4 regions of the Cohnella sp. GCM10012308 genome follow, and region 2 is predicted to be linked to each of the others. Evidence: a T-box and tRNA genes for the amino acid it is inferred to sense, from the RefSeq annotation. Region 2 holds a T-box; the other regions hold tRNA genes.
The links. The T-box of region 2 lies ahead of argS (arginine--tRNA ligase). A T-box ahead of a tRNA ligase gene usually reads a tRNA of that ligase, here a tRNA-Arg.
Positions count from the first base shown of each region.

Region 1: it encodes a tRNA-Arg, which carries the amino acid that the T-box ahead of argS (arginine--tRNA ligase) is inferred to sense. The anticodon was not compared.
Region 3: it encodes a tRNA-Arg, which carries the amino acid that the T-box ahead of argS (arginine--tRNA ligase) is inferred to sense. The anticodon was not compared.
Region 4: it encodes a tRNA-Arg, which carries the amino acid that the T-box ahead of argS (arginine--tRNA ligase) is inferred to sense. The anticodon was not compared.

Region 1 is NZ_JBHRYU010000005.1:39,692-45,537, forward strand. Features, by position in the region: gene ACFOTD_RS08435 (extracellular solute-binding protein) at 45-1,604, shown strand; gene clpP (ATP-dependent Clp endopeptidase proteolytic subunit ClpP) at 1,770-2,351, opposite strand; tRNA gene ACFOTD_RS08445 (tRNA-Arg) at 2,563-2,637, opposite strand; gene ACFOTD_RS08450 (sugar-binding transcriptional regulator) at 2,936-3,964, shown strand; gene gap (type I glyceraldehyde-3-phosphate dehydrogenase) at 4,087-5,094, shown strand; gene ACFOTD_RS08460 (phosphoglycerate kinase) at 5,195-5,846, shown strand, end outside.
Region 2 is NZ_JBHRYU010000003.1:18,818-24,663, forward strand. Features, by position in the region: gene argS (arginine--tRNA ligase) at 1-1,205, opposite strand, end outside; gene ACFOTD_RS05490 (DUF1934 family protein) at 1,210-1,605, opposite strand; T-box leader at 1,736-1,989, shown strand; gene argS (arginine--tRNA ligase) at 2,170-3,882, shown strand; gene ACFOTD_RS05500 (methyl-accepting chemotaxis protein) at 4,023-5,846, opposite strand, start outside.
Region 3 is NZ_JBHRYU010000026.1:36,501-42,346, forward strand. Features, by position in the region: gene ACFOTD_RS23695 (hypothetical protein) at 1-216, opposite strand, end outside; gene ACFOTD_RS23700 (phosphotransferase family protein) at 213-1,022, opposite strand; tRNA gene ACFOTD_RS23705 (tRNA-Arg) at 1,155-1,230, opposite strand; gene ACFOTD_RS23710 (helix-turn-helix domain-containing protein) at 1,395-2,246, shown strand; gene ACFOTD_RS23715 (N-acetylglucosamine kinase) at 2,345-3,331, shown strand; gene ACFOTD_RS23720 (family 4 glycosyl hydrolase) at 3,376-4,680, shown strand; gene ACFOTD_RS23725 (6-phosphogluconolactonase) at 4,694-5,428, shown strand; gene ACFOTD_RS23730 (sensor histidine kinase) at 5,537-5,846, shown strand, end outside.
Region 4 is NZ_JBHRYU010000002.1:95,730-101,575, forward strand. Features, by position in the region: gene tig (trigger factor) at 1-92, opposite strand, end outside; gene ACFOTD_RS03720 (HEAT repeat domain-containing protein) at 202-1,116, opposite strand; tRNA gene ACFOTD_RS03725 (tRNA-Gly) at 1,258-1,331, shown strand; gene ACFOTD_RS03730 (GNAT family N-acetyltransferase) at 1,411-2,001, shown strand; tRNA gene ACFOTD_RS03735 (tRNA-Arg) at 2,053-2,129, shown strand; gene ACFOTD_RS03740 (FAD-dependent oxidoreductase) at 2,215-3,588, opposite strand; gene ACFOTD_RS03745 (extracellular solute-binding protein) at 3,631-5,274, opposite strand; gene ACFOTD_RS03750 (carbohydrate ABC transporter permease) at 5,398-5,846, opposite strand, start outside.

The DNA of each region.
Region 1 (5,846 bases), on a different contig from region 2:
TTCACATATGAGGTACACTTTAAACAAAGGGAGAGGTTGTCGGGATGAAAAGATGGAACAAGCTATTGCCGGTCATCGGCGTCGGAGCGATGTCTGCGGGACTGCTGGCCGGGTGCGGAGGGAATAACGAGGGGACGGCAAACGCGCCGTCTGGCAACTCCTCCGCAGCCGCTCCCTCAGCCGCTTCGGAGACGGCCAAAACGCCGCTCGTGATCTCCATGATGATGCCGTATTACTCCACGGAAGCGCCCAAGAACAACCCGATTATCAAGAAGCTCGAGGAAATGACGAACACCAAGCTGGACATCACCTGGGTGCCGGACGCGGCGTACAAGGATAAGCTGTCCGTCAGTCTGGCCTCCGGCGACCTGAAGCAGGCGACGGTCATCTCCCATCTGGATGGGGTCATCTATGCCCCTGCCGTCGTAAGCGGCGTCCGTTCCGGCGCCTTCTGGGGGATCGGTCCGATGCTGAAGGATTATCCCAATCTGAGTGCCAAGCTCAACCCGGATGTTCTGCGGAATGCCTCCCATGACGGCAAAAACTATGCGCTGTACCGTCCCCGGGTGCTGGCGCGCGGCGGGATCATCTACCGGAAGGACTGGCTGGACAAGGTGGGACTGTCGGAGCCTAAAACGCTGGATGAGCTGTACGAGGTCATCAAGGCTTTTACGCTGAAGGACCCCGACGGGAACGGCAAGAACGACACCTACGGTCTCGTGTCCCGCAAGGGCTTCAACGATTTTCATATGCTGGCGGGCTTCTTCGGGGCGGGCAACGACTACGAGGAGCGGGACGGCAAGCTGATTCCGAGCTTTACGACGGAGGAGCAGCTGAACGCGCTGAAGTTCTTCAAGCGGCTCTACGACGAGAAGCTGGTGAATCCGGACTTCGCGGTGACCGAAGGCAGCCAGTCCAGAGCGATGCTGGAGGGGGGCAAGGCGGGCATGATGATCTCCACCGCACTCGACGATGCACCGAGCATGGACGTCGCCGTCAAGAAAACCAATCCGCAGGGAGAAATCGACGTAATCTCGCGGATCGAGGGCCCGAAGGGCGAGCGGATCATGGCTTCGCCGGGGTACAACGGCATCTTCATGTTCCCTAAGAGCGCGGTGAAAACCGAAGAGCAGATGAGAGGCATTCTGGGCTTCTTCGACAAGATGTTCGACGAAGACGTCGCCAACCTGCTGGCATGGGGCATCGAAGGGACGCATTATCATCTGGAGGACGGCTTGGTCGCCGCCACGGAGCAGGAGCTTGCTCTGCGGACCGAGGACAGGCTGCCCATCGTGCAGTTGTCCGTCGTCAGCGACGAGATCCCCACCCTGAAGGCGAAGGATACGCCGCTGGCCGGCAAGGTCAAGCAGATGTTCGCCGACAATGTGACGATCGCGGTGTCCAATCCGGCGTTTTCCATCCAGTCCCAGACCCTCACCGAGAAGAGCGGCGAGCTGGACAAGATCAAGAACGACGCCAGGTTGCAATATATTCTGGGCGAGATCGACGATGCCGGCTGGCACAAAGCGGTCGACAAGTGGATGAAGGCCGGCGGCTCGCAGGGGATGGAGGAGCTGAACGCGGAGTACGCCAAGCTGAAGTAAACGGTTATTAAAAAGAGGCGCTGACCCTGTGTGCGGGGAACGGCGCCTTTTTTGTAACAGGAGGTTCGGGGCGTTCGCCGGCCAAAGCAAAAGCCCGCATGAAGCGCCGGGATACGGCGCTTCATGCGGGCTTTTTGCCGATGGAACGCGCTGAGCGGGTTCCCCTTAAACCTTCTCGATAACCTTGTCGACGAGACCGTACTCTCTTGCCGTCTCGGCTTCCATGAAGTTGTCGCGGTCCGTATCCTTCTCGATGCGTTCGAGCGGCTGGCCCGTGCGCTCGGAGAGGATGCGGTTCAGCTTGTCGCGGAGCTTGAGGATGCGGCGGGCGCGGATCTCGATGTCGCTCGCCTGGCCCTCGGCGCCGCCGAGCGGCTGGTGGATCATCACTTCGGCGTTCGGCAGCGCGAAGCGCTTGCCCTTGGCGCCTGCCGCAAGCAGGAACGCGCCCATGGAGGCGGCCATGCCGACGCAGATCGTGGAGACGTCCGGCTTGATGTACTGCATCGTATCGAAGATCGCCATGCCGGCCGTAATGGAGCCGCCTGGGCTGTTGATGTATAAGTGGATGTCTTTCTCCGGATCTTCGGCCGCGAGGAACAGCATCTGCGCGATGATGGAGTTGGCGACCACATCGTTGACCTGGGTGCCCAGGAAGATGATGCGGTCCTTGAGCAGACGGGAATAGATGTCGTATGCCCGCTCTCCTCGATTAGTCTGTTCGACGACCATAGGGACAAAGCTCATTGCGTGATCCCTCCTCGGGGTTGTGAATAGTGGTGTGGCGGTCCTTGCTCCGAATCTCCCGGAAAGGCGCGGATCGACCGTGAATCCATTCTAATGGATCATGAACCCAATGTCAAAGAAAGTCAAACATAGGTCAAAAAAAGCGCCCGTATGTCACGGGCGCGTCTGCTGCATCATAAGTTTCGGCTAAACAGCCTATTAGAACGAAATATGGCGCGCCCGTAGGGAATCGAACCCCAATCTCAGGCTCCGGAGGCCTGCGTCATATCCGTTGGACCACGGGCGCATGTCGATAACAGCAAGATTCATTATAGGCGATAGGATGTGGAAAAGCAAGGGCTTTGAAAAGGATTCGATCGGGGTAAAAAGGGTACGAGGTCTTCCCATGTCCATGCGGCTGCGCGGGGCTCGCATGCTTCGTCCGCGGCCGTATCTTGGGCTTGCAACGCGCCGGAGAATCCGATAAAATGAAAACAGGAAGTGGGACTTAAAATGTCACAGTGGGACGTAATTGGTCCCATACCGTGATTCCCCGTCGCATTCCGGCCATATGCATACGGCATTCAAGGGAGTGACGGTAAAGGATGCGGAACATTCTCGAGATGCAACAAAAGCTCGTGCCCGATATCATGCAGGTGCTGCAGAAGCGCTACGACATTCTGCGCCGCATCGGAGTCACGGGCACGGGCGGCAGACGGACGCTGGCGGCTAGCCTGGAGCTGACGGAGCGGACGCTGCGGGCGGAGCTCGACCTGCTCCGCTCGCAGGGCCTCGTCGAGGCGGGGACAACGGGCGTCAGCCTGACCGAGCGCGGACGCCGCCTGCTGGACGAGATGGAGCCGATGGTCCGCGAGCTGTTCGGGCTGTCCGACCTGGAAGCGGCGCTTCGCAAGCGGTTCGGCCTGAAGCAGGCGGTCGTCGTTCCCGGCGACTCCGACGTCTCCGAGGAGGCCAAGCGCGAGCTGGGCCGCGCGGGCAGCAAGGTGCTGCGCCGCGTCATCGGTCCCGGCGACGTCGTCGCCGTCATGGGCGGCACGACGATGGCCCGCATGGCTTCCCAATTCTCGGTGCCCTCGCCGCTGCGCGACAACTGGTTCGTGCCGGCGCGCGGCGGTCTCGGCGAGAGCGTAGACTACCAGGCCAACACGATCGCCTCCGAGCTCGCCAAGCGGACGGGCGCCCGGTACCGGATGCTGCACGTGCCGGATCATCTGAGCGAGGACGCCTACCAGACGATCATGCAGGAGCCGAACGTGCGGGAGGTCGTGGACATGATCCGCAGCGCGCGTATCGTCGTTCACGGCATCGGGGACGCTAGCGCCATGGCCCGCCGGCGCAAGCTCGACGCCGGCACCGTGCAGGAGATTCTGCGCGACGGCGCGCTAGCGGAGGCGTTCGGCTACTATTTCGACCGGGAGGGCGCCGTCGTGCATCGCATGGCGACCGCCGGCCTCCGCCTCGAGGATATCGAGGCGGCCGAATCGGTCATCGGCATCGCCGGCGGACGCAGCAAGGGCGAGGCGATCGCCGCGGTCATGCGCTTCGGGCACGACGACATGCTCGTCACCGACGAGGCGGCGGCCGAAGAAGCGCTTAAGCATGCCGGCGTCTGACGCTGACGCCGGCACCCCAGGACCGGGACGCAGCTCCCGGTCCGGCAGAACAAGTGGTCTCGGCGCTCCGTGCGCCTGACATAGATCAAATCTTATTTTCACAACCCAAGGAGGAACTATCAATGACGGTCAAAATCGGTATCAACGGCTTCGGTCGCATCGGTCGCAACGTATTCCGCGCTTCGCTCAACAACCCTGAGGTAGAAGTGGTCGCCATCAACGACCTGACGGACGTTAACACGCTGAAGCACCTGCTCAAATACGACACGACGCACGGCAAGCTGAACGCGACGGTCGAAGCGGGCGAAGGCGCGCTGATCGTAAACGGCAAGACCATCAAGGTATTCGCGGAGCGCGATCCGGGCAACCTGCCATGGGCTTCCGTAGGCGCCGAGATCGTCGTTGAATCCACGGGTATCTTCACGGCGAAGGAAAAGGCCGAGCTTCACCTGAAGGGCGGCGCGAAGAAGGTTATCATCTCCGCTCCGGCTACGAACGAAGACATCACGATCGTTATGGGCGTTAACGAAGACAAGTACGATCCGTCCGCTCACACGATCCTCTCCAACGCTTCTTGCACCACGAACTGCCTGGCGCCTTTCGCCAAGGTTATCAACGACCAATTCGGCATCGTCAAGGGCATGATGACGACGATCCACTCCTATACGAACGACCAAAGCGTACTCGACCTGCCGCACAAGGATCTGCGCCGCGCACGCGCCGCTGCCGAGAACATCATCCCGTCCACGACGGGCGCCGCAAAGGCCGTATCGCTGGTACTGCCTGAGCTGAAGGGCAAGCTGAACGGCATGTCGTTCCGCGTACCTACGCCTAACGTATCCGTTACCGACCTCGTAGCCGAAGTTAAGGGCAACGTTACGGTAGACGAAATCAACGCTGCGCTGAAGGCTGCTGCAGAAGGCCCGCTGAAGGGCATTCTGAACTACTCCGACGAGCCGCTCGTATCGAGCGACTACAACGGCGACCCGGCTTCCTCCACGATCGACGCGCTGTCCACGATGGTCGTCGAAGGCAACATGGTGAAGGTCGTTTCCTGGTACGACAACGAGTGGGGCTACTCCAACCGCGTCGTGGACCTGGCTGCGTTCGTCGCTTCCAAGGGTCTGTAAGAGTTACTTCATAGATGCATGAAAACGGCAAAGAGGAGACCTGGCGCTCCTCTTTCCGTCCGTACGGGCTTTATTGAAAACTGGAGGGAGAGTCTGCCTTATGAACAAGAAGAGTGTCCGCGACGTTAACGTATCCGGATTAAAAGTATTCGTCCGCGTCGACTTCAACGTACCGGTCGAGAACGGCGCGATCACGGACGACACGCGCATCCGCGAAACGCTGCCTACGATCAAGTACCTGATCGAAAACGGCGCAAAGGTTATTCTGGCGAGCCACTTTGGCCGTCCGAAGGGCGAAGTCGTAGAAGAGCTGCGTCTGACGCCGGTCGCCGCACGTCTGTCCGAGTTGCTAGGCAAGCCGGTCGTCAAGGCCGACGAAGCCGTAGGCGCCGATGTTCAAGCCAAGGTCGACGCGCTGCAAAACGGGGATGTGCTGCTTCTTGAAAACGTCCGTTTCTACCCGGGCGAAGAAAAGAACGATCCCGAGCTCGCGAAGCAGTTCGCGGCACTGGCCGATCTGTTCGTCAACGACGCATTCGGCGCAGCTCATCGCGCGCACGCGTCCACCGAAGGCATCGCTCACCACCTGCCGGCCGTATCCGGTCTCCTGATGGAGAAGGAGCTCGACGTGCTGGGCAAGGCGCTTAACGATCCGGAGCGCCCGTTCACGGCGATCGTCGGCGGCTCCAAGGTCAAGGATAAGATCGACGTCATCGACAAGATGATCGAGATCGCCGACAACATCATCATCG
Region 2 (5,846 bases):
ACGCCGACTTCGTCCATCAGGTCCTCGATCGTGATCGCTTTGCCCGTACGCTTGGACATTTTGACCTTCTCGCCGTTCTGGAACAGACTGACCATCTGTGCGATCAGCACTGTCAAGCGCTGCGGATCGTGGCCGAGCGCCGCCATGGCCGCCTTGACGCGCGGGATGTAACCGTGGTGGTCTGCGCCCCAGATGTTGATCAGCTCGTCGAAGCCGCGCGCGAACTTGTCCATATGGTACGCGACGTCCGGCGTCAGGTAAGTGTAGCTGCCGTCGTTTTTAACGAGCACGCGGTTCTTGTCGTCTCCGAACGCCGTCGTATTCAGCCAGACCGCGCCTTCCTCTTCGTAAACATGGCCTTGCGCGCGCAGCGCTTCAAGCGCGCCTTCGACCTTGCCCGTCTGGTAAAGCGAGGTCTCGCTGTACCAGCTGTCGAAGCTCACGCCGAACCGGCCGAGGTCGCGCTTGATCTTGTCCAGCTCGCGCTCGAGGCCGTAGCTGCGGAAATAGTCGAAGCGTTCTTCCTCCGTCTTTTCCAGCAAGCGCGCGCCTTCGCGCTCCGCCAGCTCCTTGGCGAACCCGATAATATCCTCGCCGTAATAGCCGTCCTCCGGCATCGCCGCATCCTCGCCGAGCGCCTGACGATAGCGCGCCTCGATGGAGCGAGCCAGGTTATTGACCTGGTTGCCCGCGTCGTTAATGTAATATTCGCGCGAGACGTCGTAACCCGCAAACGCAAGCACGTTGCACAACGCATCGCCGACCGCGGCGCCGCGCGCGTGGCCCAGATGCAGGCTTCCCGTCGGATTCGCGCTTACGAATTCGACCTGCACTTTGCGCCCGTTGCCCGCGTCCGTACGCCCGTAACCCCCGCCCTGCTCCAGTACCGATGCGACGACAGGCAGCAGATAGCGCTTGTCCATTCGGAAATTGATGAAGCCCGGACCCGCGATTTCCGCGGACGTGACGTTGGCCTTCGCTTTGTCCAGGTGCTCGATGATCGCGGTTGCGATCTCGCGCGGATTTTTCTTCGCGATGCGCGTCAGCTGCATGGCCGCGTTGGTGGCCAGGTCGCCGTGCGCCTTGTCGCGCGGCACTTCGATGACGATCGCCGGCACCTGTTCCCGCTCCACGACCCCCGCCTTGACCGCGGCTTCCGCGATCGCTTCTTTTAACACCTCGTATGTCTGCTCCAGCACGTTCATGAACTTATTCCTCCCGTATATCCAGTCCGATCTCGAACCGGCCCATCTCCTGATCCTCATTGCGCATATCGTAGCGCCAGAACAGCGTGCCGCCGGCATCCGTCAACGCAGCCGTCAGCTCGTGCGTGAACGCCTCAACGGCCATCGAGCCCTGGGGCAAGCGCACCGCGCCCGGCGTCGCCGCGCCCAGCCGAAACGTCTGCTCCACGCCGACCTCTCCCTGACGGACGACGCGCACGTCGCCTTTCAGGATCGAAACCGTCATCGCGTCCGGGCAGCGCAGCACCCAACCCGTCGCCATACGGAACCATTGCCCCGTCAGCCGCTCCTCCGACCATGCGCCGGATTCGCCGCCGTGCCGGCTGCGGAACACGACCGTCACGCGCCTGTAGTCCGGCATTTCGATCCGCTCCCGTCTGTCCGATTGTCTGTTATTACTATATACACAACGCACTTTGAATTCAACGATGGAGGCCGCTCGCCCCTCTTGTCTCCCGCCGCCTCGGCATGCTATGATATGGGCCAATATCCGATCGACGATGAACGGGAGAGTACCGGATCGCATAGCCGTACCAGAGAGCCGGAGGGGTGGAACCCGGCACGGCGGGATCTTCGGGAAGCGGACCCGGGAGTCGGTCGCCCGAACCGGCGCGGCGCCTTAGCCGATAGTCCGGATGTAGGGCGATCCGGCCTTGCGGCCGTTATCCTTTTGAGCGGCGTCCAGCGCAGACCATCTGCCCGGGCGCTATAAGAGTGGTACCGCGGACTAACCTCCGTCTCTTGATGAGACGGAGGTTTTTTGCGTTCGGATTTTGCGGTTGGATTGCTCGTTCGTTGGATTGCTCGTTCGGTTGGATTGCTCGTTCGGTTGGATTGCTCGTTCGGATTGCTATTTGGGTGGAGTGCATCCGGATGGCGTGCGTTTGGATTTTGCGTCTCGAATAAAGCGAAGGAGGACATCGACATGCTGTTAGAGCAAGCCGCAGCGCTGCTGCAACCCCACGTTCCGTTAGAAAAGGAGGCGCTGCTCCGCCGGCTCGAAACGCCTCCGGAGCCGAAGCTCGGCGACGTCGCATTCCCTTGCTTCGTCCTGGCGAAGCAGCTTCGCCGCGCGCCGGGCGTCATCGCCGCAGAGCTCGCCGATGCGGTGGGCGCCGCCGGCCAAGGCGTCCGCGCCGAGGCCGCGGGCGGGTACGTCAACCTATTTTTCGATCCCGCCGTCTGGCTGGGTCGAATCGTCGACGCGTCGATCGAACCCGGCTACGGACGCAGAGATGTAGGCCGCGGCCAACATGTCGTTATCGACATGTCTTCGCCCAACATCGCCAAGCCTCTCGGCGTCGGCCATCTGCGCTCCACGATGATCGGCAATGCGCTGGCCAACCTTTACAGAGAGACCGGGCACGCCGTAACGACCGTCAATCACCTCGGCGATTGGGGCACTCAGTTCGGCAAGCTTATCGTCGCCTACCGTCGCTGGGGAGACAAGGCAGCGCTCGATGCCGATCCGATCGGCGAGAGCCTGCAGCTTTACGTCCGTTTCCACGAGGAAGCGGCAGCGAATCCGGAACTCGAGGACGAAGCAAGAGAAGCGTTCCTGCGATTGGAGCAGGGGGATGAGGAGACGACGGCGCTCTGGCGATTTTTCGTCCAAGCGAGCATGAAGGAGTTCGAGCGCGTTTACGCGCGTCTTGGCGTCCGATTCGACGCGGTGCTCGGCGAGAGCTTCTATAACGACAAGCTCGGGCCTGTACTGGAACGCCTCCGTGCGCAGGGGTTGCTCGAGGAGAGCGACGGCGCGCTCGTCGTCAGACTGGACGAGGAAGGGCTGCCGCCTTGCCTGATTCTCAAGAAAGACGGCGCCACGATCTATCCGGTGCGCGACCTCGCGACCGCGATCTACCGCAAGCAGGCGATGAAGGCGGACCGCTTGCTCTACGTTGTCGGCGCCGAGCAGCAGTTGCACTTCAAGCAGGTGTTCGGGGTACTCGGGAAAATGGGAGAGCCGTGGACGGGAGACTGCGAGCATGTGCCTTTTGGACTCATGACCGTGGAAGGCAAGAAGATGTCCACCCGCAGGGGGAAGGTCGTCTTCCTGGACGAGGTGCTGGACGAAGCGGTACGCAGAGCGCGCGAGATCATCGCGGCCAAGAGCCCGGATCTGCCGGACGCGAACGAAGTCGCCGAGGCCGTAGGCATTGGCGCGGTCGTGTTCGGCGATCTGAAAAACCGCAGGCAGCTGTCCGTGGACTTCAAGCTCGAAGAGGTCGTCAGCTTCGACGGCGAGACGGGACCTTACGTGCAGTATACGTACGCGAGGATTGCCAGCCTGCTGCGCAAGGGCGGCTTCCTGCCGGAACAAGCGCTCGGGCAAGAAGGCGCGAATGTCTCGGTCGAGGGCTTCGCCATGGCGGAGGCCGCCTGGGTTTGCGCCAAGCGACTCACGCTGTGGAGCGATGCTATGAGCGAGGCGGTGCGGGACAACGAGCCGTCGGCCGTGGCGCGTTATCTGCTGGAGCTGGCGCGCGACTTCAATCGCTTTTACCACGACGACAAAGTAATCCAACCGGACGACGAGTCTGGCACGCAAGCGCGCTTGCGCCTATCGGCGGCGGTCGGCTCCTTGCTGGGCCGCGGCTTGAAGCTGCTGGGCATTGCCGTGCCGGAGCGTATGTAAAGGATAGTCGGCAAGAAGACGGATGAGGGCGTTTTGATGGGTATGTTGCACCAACTGCGTCACTCCAGCGAAAAAGCCCGGAACGAGATACGTCTAACGACGTTCCCGCCCGGGCTTTCTACCATACAACCCTACATCCTTTACCGGACCCGCGTCTCCGTCAACTGGAACTGCCCGACCAGCTGCCGCAGGAAGGCGGTGATGCCTTCGACGCTGTGCGACGTATGCCGGACGCCCAGAATCTCGCCGAGCAGCGCCTGCACCTTGGTCTCGACCTCGGCCGAGATGGCGCGGTTCTCCTTGCTGACGTCGGCGATCTTCTCCATCAAAGCGACGACCTCGTCCACGACCTGCGTCTTCATCGCTTCCTCCGACTTGGCGGCGACAAGCGTCTCGGATGCGACGGCGACAAGCTCCGTCCCCTCCTCGACCACGCGGGTACCTTCCTCCATCGAGGCAGAGGCAAGCTTCGCATGGTCGTATATTTTGGCCACGATCGCGTTGACTTCCTCCGTCGACCGCCGCGTCGAGTCGGCCAGCTTGCGGATCTCGCCTGCGACGACGGCGAAGCCGCGCCCGTGCTCGCCGACGCGCGCCGCCTCGATAGAAGCGTTAAGCGCGAGCAGATTGGTCTGCGCGGAGATCTCCTCGATGACCGAGAGCACGCTGCGGATCTCGCCCGCCGTATCGATGAACAAGCGGATCGTGCCGTTCGTCTGCGCGACGCGGTCCGAGATCTGCGACATTTTGCCGCCGATCCGCTCGACCTCGCCCTGCGCGACTTCGATCTGCACCGCAGCCTTCCGTTCGAGCTTGGCCAGCGTCTCCCGCATCTCGCCGGCCACGTCCTTGGCCACATCGATATCCTTCAGTTGGCGGCGGAGACTGCGGATCATATCGTGGATGCGCTCGCTGACCCGCTCCGTCGATCCGGCCGTGGAAGCGGCGGTCTCGTACATGAGCCGCTGGCTGCTGGATACGTCGGATGCAGCAAGGCGGACCTGCAGCATGATGCCCTCGAGCGAGTCGATCATATTGTTAATCCACTTGGCCAGGTCGCGGATTTCATCGTCGTCGTATTCTGCCGTTCGTATTCGCTGTGTCAGGTCGCCTTTGCCTTCGGCATTGATCCGGATGAACTTGCTCAGGCTGCGCAGCGGCTCGGACACGCGGCGATCGCTTCTGCGATGCACCAGCCCGATGCCCGCCCAGCCGGCAACCAGCGACAAGACTAGCTCGCAGACGGCCGTCCATACGGGGGACAACTCGGATGCGAGGTATCCGACCAACGCCGCCGACAATGCCGAAAATGCGACGACGCCTATCCACAGCGGCTTCGCGAGCCGCACCGACACGCTGCGAATCCGGTACACTTCCTCCAGATCGCCCTCGCACATCATGCCCCAACGATCCGGACAATGCGGCAGCTCGAAGGTCACCCCTTTGCCGATGACGGGAATGTGGCGGTAATCCGAGTAGCCGGGAAATTCGACGAACAGGTTGCTGCCGTTGCGGATCGTGCTCTCGACGCCCGGATGAAGCCGCCCGGTGGCCGGATCGGTGAACACAAGCTCGAGCTCGGTATGTTCCTTGACGGACACGACGCCCCAGTCGGTGGTGACGCCGTCCTTCAGATTTTCGCCGTGGGTGAAGGTCCTGTCCTCGAACCGGCTGCGCGACAACGCGGTGCCCGGCGCAATGTGCGTGCTCAGCGAGGGCTTCGCCATGAACAGGTAGTTGTCCCCCGAATCGGGATAGACATGGCCGGATTCGCGCTGGATGAGATCCCCGACGACGTCGTTCGGCACTCTTCCGCACAACGCGCCCTGCCACTCGCCATTTTCCGAGAACGGCAGAATGAAGAGCAGGGTCATCTTATCGTGAAAAGCGGACGAGCGCGCGCCGATCTCCGCCGTCATCGGATCGGGGTAAGGACCGAACAGGCAGGGACGCGCGCCGATGCC
Region 3 (5,846 bases), on a different contig from region 2:
TCCACGTGTCAAGACGTACACGATCAATGCTGCGAGACCAAGCGCGATATTCCCGGGCCAACCGATGCGGTAAACGATAAACGTCGTATCATGGTAGGCAAAATCGGCGGGATCGCCGGCGTCCGACCATTGCGCGTAAGCTGCGAGCAGCAAGTGAACCAGCAGGGGAAATGCAATCGCAATTCCTGCGCCAAGAAGCCATGCGCGCCGGGTCATCCGAGGTGCTCCTGTCCGATAGACCGTCGGATAAATGCCGCCAGCGCTTCCTTCTCCGCCTCAGGGATCCATTCGCACAGACGGGCCGCGGCGACGGGAGGCAGCCATCGCTCGATCTGCTCGCGCGTCGTCCCGGTCTGCTTCGCATAAGCGAGCAGGTATCCGTCAAGCAGCTCGGCGCGCATGTCGGCCAGCCATGCGACCACCTCGTCCGGCGCTTCATCGGGGACGCTGCCGTATTGCAGCAGCAGCGCGGTCCGGGCGGCATCGCCAGCCGGATGGCCGCTCATTCCCGTCATCCAGTCGATGATCCATTCCCCGTCGCCGAGCATGATGTTGTCCGGATGATAGTCTCCGTGGCAGAGGCGGTCGCCGTCGGGCAGCTCCCGCAGCAGCAGGGCCAGGCGACTTTTTTCCTCATCGGTTAGCAGGGGAGCGTGCACGATCCGCTCCTGTAGGCTGCTTCTCTGGCTAGGCAGTCCCGGCACAGATATGCGGTGAATCTGGCTGTGAAGCAGCGCCATTCGTGAGGCCTCCTGCGCCACCGTACCGTTCCGGCGCGCCAGCGAGGCGAGCATCGTGACGCCGGCGACTCTCTCGAGCACGATGCCATGCCTGCCGTCATGCTGCACGCGCTCCAGTGGCATAGGCGTCTGAATGCCGGCGCGCCAGGCGGCCTGACCGATCCGATATTCCGCTTCCACCTGTTCCTCGGTCAATCCCGGGTAATACAGCTTGAGGACGCGCTGCTCGCCATATTCGTAGATCTCGGCCGTTCTTCCGGCGCCGATACGTATTCCGTACATGCAGAGTCTCCTTTTGGTGCATATATTTGGATAATATTTTTAAAACGCACGTTCGTCAATAACAAAAAAAGAAGCCGTTCCGGGAGTCGCAATACGACTTAGGATGGCTTCTTTGTATTTGAGGGTATGAACTGGCGGCCCCGAGATGAATCGAACATCCGACACCACGTTTAGGAAACGTGTGCTCTATCCGCTGAGCTACGGGGCCACAGTGATCAATAGTATAACACATATCGATTCGCAAAAAAAAGCGGTAAGCGGCGTTTGGTTCCGCACGGGCCTCAGGATGTTTCGATTTTGCGAAACGATAGTGCTATGATGGTCCCAAAGACGATCCCGGATCGAACACACACGCATACGGAGGTCATCGCGATGGGTGCGGTAGCGCGCGACTTGCTGGATTTGGCCAAAGCATTTCCTTTCGACATCGGCGATACGAAGGGCGTTTTCCCGTATTTTAACCGATTACACTGGCACGATAGCCTGGAGATCAACTACGTGAAGCACGGCGAGGGCATGTATCTCATCAACGGCACGACTTACCCGATCCGGCAGGGCGATATTGTCCTGCTCAGTCCGAGCGATCTGCACCGGGCATTCGAGACGCGGGACCTGGTCCTGCAGGTGACGGTGTTCGACCCCGCCCTCTTGGCCGCGGATCAGCGCTATGACCCCGAGCTGCTGGCGCCGTTCGTGGAGATGGGCCTGCGCTTCGGCAACGTGCTCGATCGCGACCATCCCAGGATGAACGAGCTGCGCGCCATCCTGACGGACATGCAGGAGGAGCACGAGACGCAGTCCTCCTCTTACCGGACGATCATTCGGGCGCAGATGGCCCGTTTCCTCGCTTACGTGAACCGCCACTTTTCCAGATCGGCAACCCCGGCTTCGATCGAAACCCGCAGCAAGCAGCCGCTCGTGCGCAGCGTGCTCGAGGCCGTCCACCAGGATCCGGCCCGGCCGTGGTCGCTGCGGGAGATGGCCGACCTCATTCATCTGAGCCCTTCGCGCTTCAGCGCGATTTTTAAGCAGATCGTGGGCATGTCGCCCCTGAACTATTGCATCGAGATTCGTCTGGGACAGGCCGTCCACCTTCTGGAGACGACCGACCGCAAGATCATCGACATCGCGGCGGAGTGCGGGTTCCGCAATCTGTCGAACTTTAACCGCGTATTCGTGCAGCACGTCGGCAAGACGCCAAGCCAGGTGAGAGGCCAGCAGTAAGATTGCATTAGTCCTCAGTCGTATTGAGGGAGAGCGCGGCATGCGGTCGGTGTACGATAAGTACACGGCAAGCCAATACGACTTAGTAGGTGTCACATATGAAATACAAGCTGGGGCTCGACCAAGGAGGCACGAAGACGATCGCCGCGCTCGCCGACCGGTCCGGACGCATCTTGGCCGCAGGTTACGCGGGCGGGAGCTGTCACAGCACACAAGGCATGGCGCACAGCATGGAACGCGTGAAGGAAGCCGTGACTGACGCACTGCGCCGGGCGGAGGCAGAGGCTTGCGATATCGAGAGCGTTCACGCCGGCATGACGGGCGCGGATTTTCCCTATGAATATGCCTTGCTGCGCGAAGCGCTCAAGGGCGCGACGGGCGTCGCGGACGTGACGGTCGTGAACGATTGCATCATCGCTTACCGCGGCGGCACGTCGTCGCCCGCCGGCGCGGTGCTCTGCATCGGAACCGGTACGAACGTCGCCATCCTGCGACCCGGCCAGTCGCCGTTCATATACGGCTATCATGTCCGCGACGACGACTCGGGCGGCGAGTCCCTCGGCAGCCTCGCGCTGCGGGCGGCGCTCGATTCCGACGTCGGGCTCGGGCCGCAGACGCAGCTCAAGCCGCGAATCCTCGCTCACTACGGGCTGGCGGACGCGGATACGCTGATGGAGCACTGGATTCAAGGCAAGCTCGGCTCCAAGAAGCATCTGGCGCCGCTCGTCTTCGAAGCGGCAGGCGCCGGGGACGATGAGGCCGCACAGCTCGTCCGGGCGTTCGGACGGCGCAACGCGCGCTACGTCGAGGCGGGTCTCGCCAATTTCGGCATCCAGGCAAGCGAGGCGGTCGTCATTCTGTCGGGCAGCCTGTTCAAGGCGCGTCCTGCGATATTGACCGAGGCGGTGACGGACAGCCTGACGGCTGCGTATCCCGGCCTTCGCATCGCGGAAGCCGCCTACGAGCCGGTCGTCGGCGCGGTGCTGATGGCGCTCGACCGCGATCTGGGACAGCCTTTCCCGATGTACGACCAGACGTTGAAGACGTCCGTCGCCGAGCTGGGCTTATTTCGTACGGCCGAATAACATGCAACCTCTAATATTACGCAACCTCTAAGGAGAGATCAGCCATGGCAGCGATCAAAATGGTATATATCGGCGGCGGCAGCACCCGCGCCGCAGGAACGGTAGCGAGCTTCATCCATCAAGGCGAAGGCGCCAACTTCAAAGGCTCGGAGGTCGTGCTCGTCGACCTGAACGAGGAGCGGCTCGAGATCGTGCGCAAGATGTCGCAGCAGATGTCGGACAACCTCGGCGCCGACATCAAGATCACGACGACGACGGACCGCCGTGCAGCGCTGCAAGGCGCGGACGCCGTGCTGACGAGCTTTCGTCCGGGCGGCTTTGAGGCTCGTTACCTCGACGAGAGCATCCCGCTGAAGCATGGCTTCATCGGACAGGAGACGCAAGGGCCCGGCGGTTTCTTCATGGCGATGCGCTCCCTTCATGTCATCAAGGAGATCGTGGCCGACATGGAGGAGATTTGCCCGAACGCGTGGCTGTTCAACTACACGAACCCCGTCAACATCGTGTCCGAAGCGATCACGCATCACAGCCCGATCAAGGTCGTGTCGCTGTGCGAGGGTCCGATTATTTTCCCGCAGTGGATCGCCGAGACCGCCGGGCTCGATCCAAGCGAGATCGACGTCACGATGATCGGACTCAACCACAACTGCTGGTCCAACCGCCATCTGTACAAAGGGCAGGACATGATGCCGCTGCTCGCCGAAGCTTACGAACGCCTGAAGGACGATCCTTCCGTCAGCCGCCACCAGCTGCGCATGTTGAAGCTCGCGGTGACGATGGGCGCTATCCCGGCGGATTACTTTCAATATTTCTACTACAAGGAAGAAGTGCTGGAGCAGCTGCAGGCGAAGTCGACGACCCGCGCGCAGGATATTCTTGCTAAGGTGCCGGATTACTGGAAACATTATACGGAGCAAGCCGAGAGCGCCGCTCCCGTACTCGATCCGAACCGCAGCCGCGGGGGCATCCACGAGCTGGAGCTGGCCTTCGACGTGATGGACGCCGTCTTCAACGACCGCAAGGAAGTATGGCATTGCAATGTGCGCAACAACGGCGCCATCGCCGATTTCCCGGCGGACCGCGTCGTCGAGGTGCCATGCTTCGTCGACCGCAACGGCATCGCGCCGATCGCGCAAGGCTTCATGCCGAAGCAAGTATCCGGCCTCGTGAAGATGCTCGGCGAATACCAGGCGCTGACGGCCGAAGCCGGCTGGAGCGGCTCGCGGATCGACGGCATCCGGGCGCTGGCGAGCCATCCGCTCGTCTACTCGATCGATCGCGCGGAGAAGCTGTACGACGAAATGGCGCAAGCGCACCGGGCTTACCTGCCCGAGCGCCTGCTGAAGTAAGGAGGGCGCGTTCATGATAAACCTAATCGTTGCCGAAAACTATGAAGAGATGAGCCGCGAAGCGGCCAAGTGGCTGCAGGCCATCGTGAAGGACAAGCCGGGCGCCTCCGTCGTGCTGGCCATGGGCAATACGCCGATGGGCATGTACGAGGAGCTATCGGCGATGCAGGAACGGGGCGAAGTCGGCTTCTCCGATATCCGGGCGTTCCAACTGGACGGCTACCTCGGCATTACCCGCGAGGATCCCCGCTCTCTCGAAGGTTGGCTTCGCCGCTCGGTCGCCGAACCGTGGGGGCTGCGCGAGGACCAGCTCGTGCTGCTCGACGAGAATACGTCCGATCCGGAAGCGACCGCGAGGGAATATGACGCTAAGGTACGCGAGGCCGGCGGCTTTGATGCGACGATCCTGGGCCTCGGACCGAACGGGCACCTCGGCTTCAACGAGCCGCCGTCGCCGGCGGACGCGCCGACCCGCGCCGTGCCGCTGACCGAGAAGAGCCTGCACAGCAACGCCGTCTACTGGGGCGGTCTCGACCGTGTCCCGCGCCACAGCCTCACGGCAGGCATGGACGTGCTGCTCGGCTCGAAAAAAGTGCTGCTGCTCGCTTCCGGCGATGGCAAGCGCGACATTCTGCACCGGACGCTCCGCGGCGAGGTGACGGCGCTCGTGCCGTCGAGCTACCTCCAGGAGCACGCCGACGTGACGGTTATCGCCGACAAGGCGGCATGGCCGGGAGACGAAGGCTAAGAAGAGATTTTATCCGCGCACTTATATCAGGTTCGACAGGCATCCTCCGATCGCGAGACCGGGGGATGCCTCTCGTCATTCTCGACGACAAGGAGGCTTGATCGCCGTATGGCTGCCTCATCTTCCGCTGCCGGCGCGCGCCGCCGTCAGCCCCCGGGGAACCGCCCGCCTGGCGGCCGCGGCGGCTGGCGTGCCCGCGTGCTCGATCCGTTTCGCAGCCGGCTCCGCAACAAGCTGCTTCTGTTCATGCTGCTGCTCTCCATCCTGCCCATCACGGCCGTCACGGCGATGGCGATCGCGAGGTCGTCTCATGCGATGGAGCGGGAGATGATCCAATTCAACGGCTCCCAGCTCTCCACCGTCAGCGAGTACATGTCGGAGAAGCTCAGCCAGCTCGACGAGCTGCTGAACGCCATCA
Region 4 (5,846 bases), on a different contig from region 2:
GCTTTGTCAAGCGCCTCGGCGACCTTCGCCTCGTCGATCTCGACCTCCAGAACGCCAAGGTTCTTCTCTATTTTTTCCCATTTTGCTTGCATAATATTCAATCCCTCCGAAGACGTCTTGCCGCCAGATGCGGCCGATTGACATAAACCATTTTATTATAGAACAAGTCTGGCAGCGAATTCAAGGCAAAAACGGCACAGATCAGACCGTGTCCGCCCCGTACATCCTCAGCCAGCGCAGCGCCTGCTCATACCGGAACCGCAGCTCTCCCGTAATGCCGTACTGTTCACGCGTCCATTCGTCGCCCGTCAGTCCGTGGAGCTTCTCCTGCAGATGCTGGTGAAGCGCCGCGGCCCACAGATCCGAGGCGCCGTCGTCGGCTTCCATCATCCATTTGAAAACGTTGGATCCGTAAGCCGCTTGCACGCATTCCCGCCACATCTCATCCGCAAAGTAGGATAAAGCCGGATCGGACACTTCCGCCATCCGGCTCAGCCGATCCGGCACCTCGAGAACCGACTGGGGGAATTCCTCGAACGACAGCGGCGTCTCCTCGATCTCGAGGGCCAGCGTCTCGCCGTCCCGCAGCATGGCCGCCGTCCCTACGGCCCCGAACCTGCGAAGCAGCTGCAGCGCGCGAAATTGCACGAGCGGATGGTGCTCGCGTTCGGACAGCCATTTTCGCAACGCCGCTTCGGCTTCGGGTCCAGGCAGATGCGCCATTTGGCCCAGCGCCAGCAGCTGTTGCTCCGGGTCCTCGTCATCGAAAAGAATAGAAACGAGCCGCTGCAAATAGGCGGGATCCTCGGCTGCCCGGTCCAATACACGCTGCCTGAGCACCGAGTCCGCATCCTCGCCCTCCTGCTCGGCCTCATCGGTTTCTTCTCCCGGGCCCCCCGTTGCCGTCGCCTCCGGAAAGGCGGCCTCCAGCCATCCAAGCAGCGCCTGCCACTCGGTATGATGCTTCTCCGCCTCGCCTCCGCACTGCAGCAGGAAGTCCAATAGGCCCTTAGCCTCGCCGTATCGCTCCGTCTCGAGCATGCGCGTCAATTGTATCTGATAGTAGTCCAAGGTCTTGGGAAACAAGACCAGATTGTCCCCGGTGAAGTCCGACACGCCGCGAACCCCTTCCTCCATCGCTGTCCGAGTGCTTGCTTGATCAGTCCGATTCAGGAATTATATCATGAAGACGAGGCAAATAAAAAAAAGCGTCGCATTGCCTAGCGCTGCCAAGCTATGCTATTATACTACTGCTATGCGGGTGTAGTTCAATGGCAGAACGCCAGCTTCCCAAGCTTGAGGCGTGGGTTCGATTCCCATCACCCGCTCCAACCGCATAACCGACGAGTCTCTGTTGACGCAGAGGCTTTTTTGTTTCCGCTCTTCAATATGAAATGGGGGACGCGCGCAATGCTGATCAGATCCGCAGGTCCAGCCGACGCCGCAGCGGTGTCCAAGCTTGTGCTGCTGGCCATCGAAAACATCGCCTACAGGCTCACCGGAGAACGCACCGAGGCGGCCGTGCTCGCGAAGCTGGCCGAATACTACCGGACGCCGGGCAATCGGTTCAGCGCCGAGCGTCACGCGCTGCTCGTCGCCGAAGGAAACGAACCCGCCGGTACCATCCTGTGCTACGGCGGAGATCAAACGGATGCGCTCTATGCGCCGATCGCACAGCAGCTGTACGAGGCAGGCATAGAAGATGCCGTGCAGGATCGCGAAGCGGACGAAGACGAATATTATATTGATGCCGTCGCCGTCGCCCCGGCGTATCAAGGCCGCGGATTCGCCAAGGCGCTCATTCGCCATGCCGAGCTGGAGGCTGCCGCGCGGGGATACGCCGCAATCGGACTGAACGTCGACATCGAAAAGGAAGGCGCACGCGCGTTGTACGCCCGGCTCGGGTTCGAAGAAGACAAGCGCGTCTCCATTAACGGCCATCCGTACAGGCATATGCGCAAGACGCTTCGCGTACCAGCCGGTAACGCCGCAAAAATATAAAAAATTGCACTTGAGCAACGCACGCCACCTGTGGTAATATAATCAAGCTGTGTCCCAATAGCTCAGCTGGATAGAGCACACGCCTTCTAAGCGTGCGGTCGGGGGTTCGAATCCCTCTTGGGACGCCAGTTCGAATGTTACCTTAAGGTTTATATAAGCAAAAAGAGCCGAGAACCCTTCGCGTCCAAGGGTTTTCGGCTCTTTTCCGCTTGCTCAGCCCGGTCCGAGATAAGGACGCCGCGGCACGGGCTCCCGCTCATCCGGTTGCGGGATGCTCGACGCTTCCCTGCGCGGGAAGGTGACGCCCTGCTTCGTCAGCTTGTGCTGCAGCTCGCCGGCATCGACCAGACGGGGAGCGATGCCGTTAAGAACGCCAAGCGCGGCGGCGGTTCCCGCAGCCTGGCCCATCGCCATGCACGGGCCCTTCACCCGGTACGAGGCATGCGCCGTATAGGAGCCGGAGATGCAGCGGCCGGCTACGAGCAGTTGCTCGCGGTCTGTGGGCAGCAGCGCGCGGTACGGGATCTGGTAGGCGCCGGACTTGCCGCGCCGCGTGCCGACGAGCGACACCGGCTGGCTCTTGTCCACCGGATCGTGGATATCGACCGGGAAGGTGACGTCCGCTATGCCGTCAGCGAATGCGACGCCGTCGTATACGTCGTCGTCGCTGATCCGGTAGTCGCCGACGATGCGTCGCGTCTCGCGTACGCCGATCTGGGTCGCCGTCTCGATCAGGCGCGAGCCGGCGAACTCGGCGACGTGCGACTTCAGGAACCGGCACACGTCGAGCACCTGCCGCCGCCCCTCGATCTCCGCGCGCGTCAGCTCGGCCGCGTCCGTACCGTCCACGCCTCGCACATGCGTCAGCTGCAGGACGACCTCGCCCGGATTGGGCACATGGATCGCCCAGGGCACGTCGAACGGCAGCCGGTAATCGTCTCCCGTCTCCTCGATTGCGCGCTGGCAGAGGTTAAACAGATCGTGTGCGCCATGCTGCACCCAATCGACGCCGCCCATCCGGAACATATACGTCATCGGCTGCATGAGGCCATCCTCCGGACGTCCTTTCTCGAACCGGCAACCCGCCCGGGCCGCCACGTCGCCGTCTCCGGTCGTATCGACGACCGTCCGGGCAAGATAGGCCTCGCGGCCGGACTTGCTCTCTACGATGACGCCGCATACCCGGTTATCCTCGACGATCGGGCAAGCGACGGCACTATGATACAGAATGCTCGCTCCGCTCTCGAGCACCATCGCCTCCGACACATGCTTGAACAGCTCCGGATCGAACGATATTTTCCACCCCGGCGCGCCCCACCCGCCAAGACAAGACAGCCGATCGATCAGCTCCGCATTGATTCCTTTGTTCGAATGCCCGTCGAAGTGAGGCACGACGAGCCCTGCCGTCGCCATCCCGCCCAAAAAGCCGTACCGTTCCAGCAGCAGCGTCCTGGCGCCGCTTCGCGCCGATGCGACGGCGGCTCCGATGCCGGCAGGACCGCCTCCGGCGACGATGACGTCGAACTCGCCGCCGACCGGCAGGTCTCTGGCCGCTTCGCGGTACGTTTTCGCGCTTGCTTCCGTCATGGCCAAACCTCCTTGCGCGCCGCAAACTCGCGGCCGCGCCGTTTACTTGGATTGATTCCAGCGGTCGTAAGCCGCCTGATAAATGCTCAGCAGTTCGTTAACGTTCATGTTTTCGATCGTTTTCACGTATTCGTCCCAGCCCGCTTCCACGTCTTTGGACAGGATGAACTTGGCCTCCGATTGGCTGACGTAGGTCGTTAAGTCGGTCGTCAGCACGTTCATCCGCTTTTGCTCGTCGTCGCTGAAGTAAACGAGCGGATACGGCGTCTTTGCGATCGCGAGAAACGGCTCCGACGTTTTGTGCAGCCACTGGGTAACCGGATTGTTGATTTTATAATGAAAGTCTTTGCCTTTGAATGTCGGAATGACAAGCCCCGGATCGGGCGCGTTCATCGCGCGGGATTCCTCGATATTTTTGCCGTCGACCGCGAGACGTTCCCACTTGGTCTTTTCCGCGTCGACCCACTTCCACCCCTTGCCCTCCACGCCAGAGTTGGCAAGAATGCCGCCTTCCTGCGTATACAAATAATCGATCCAGGCGATCGTCCGCTCGGGGTATTTATCTTTTTTCGTAATGGCGAACGTGCCGCGGCTCGTGCCGTTGTTCAGCAAATATGTCGGCGTCGCGTTAAACGCGCTGGTCAGCGCCGGCAGCACCGGATTCTGGAAGTTCTCCTCGTCCGTCTTAATGTCGAGCACGAGGAACGGCGCGGCCGACGGGAACACGCCGATCCTGTTTTCTTTCCCCTTCGCCGTGAACTGCTCGCTTGTCTGCGAGAAGATTTCGTTATCCAGTAGCTGTTCCTTGTACAGCTTGTTCATATAAATCAAATATTGCTTGTAGCCTTCCGTCGTCGGTACATACACGACCTTGTCGTCGATCACCTGCACGACGTCAAGCTGGTTGGAAAGCACGCTGTAGTTGGACAAATAGCCGAAGGCGGATAGGATAAAGGGCCGAATCGAGTCGATATTGATGCCGGACAACGGAATTTCGTCGTTTTTGCCGTTCTGGTTCGCGTCCTTTTCCTTAAATGCCTTGAGCAGGGCGTAAAGCTCCTCCGTCGTCTTCGGCGCTTGATCCGCGCCCACGTTTTTCATCCAAGCGCCGTTGATCCACGTTTTATTGATCAGATTGTGCGCCAGCTCCGTTACCTGCGGCAGCGCATAGATGTGCCCGTCCGTCGTCGTGATCGACTTGCGCACCGCCGGATTGTCGTCCAGCAGCTTTTTGATGTTCGGCGCATGCCGCTCGATCAGGTCCTCCAGCGGAACGATCAGCCCCTGCTTGCCGTAGTTGACTTCCTCGGACGGCGTCAGCTGCGCCGCGAACAGCACGTCCGGCAGATCGCCGCTCGCGAACGCGAGATTTTTCTTTTCCTGATAACTCGTGATCGGCGGCGTATCAAATTTGAAGTGAATATTCGTGCGCTTCTCCATCTCTTTGAAAAAGTCCATGTCTTCCCACGGACCCTGGATCGACTGCTTCGGCCCCATCATCGTCAGCTCGATCGGCGTCGAGGCGTCGGACTGCGTCGACGCGGAAGCGGACGAAGCGGCGGACGGATTCCCGCCGGACGGCGAAGCGGACGAACTGTTTTGAGAATCGGAATTGGAGCTGCAGCCCGAGGCGGCGAGCGCCGCCGTCATGCCGAGCAGCATCATGCGGCTTGTACGTTTTAACACATGGTAACCTCCCTTGGATAAACGCAGCTTTCTTGTAATCGCTCTCTTTGTATCGTTTTTCTTTCGGCTTGCCTGCGGCTTCTCCTGCTGCAGCCCGGCATTCCCCCTCTCGCCAGACGCGATTCAGCCCTTGATCGATCCGACCATCATGCCTTTGACGAAGTAACGCTGCAAAAACGGATAAATGACGAGCAGCGGCAGCGCCGACACGATCATGACCGCATACTTGACGATGTCGGCGATGCGGGCTTGCCGGGCCAGCGTCTCCTGATCGCCGCTCGCGTTCATCAGCATGCTGGCGCTCATCTGCTGAAGCACCAATATCTCGCGGATGATGAGCTGCAGCGGGAACAGCTCTTTGTTTTTGAGATAGATCATCGCCGAGAAGTAGGCGTTCCAATGGCCAACGCCTTGGAACAACGCGATCACAGCAAGGATCGGAGCCGAGAGCGGCAGAATAACGCTCCTGAACAGCCGGAAGATCGAAGCGCCGTCCATTTCCGCGGCCTCCTCCAGCTCGCGGGGGATCGTGCTCTGAAAAAACGTGCGGATGACGATGATGCTCCATACGT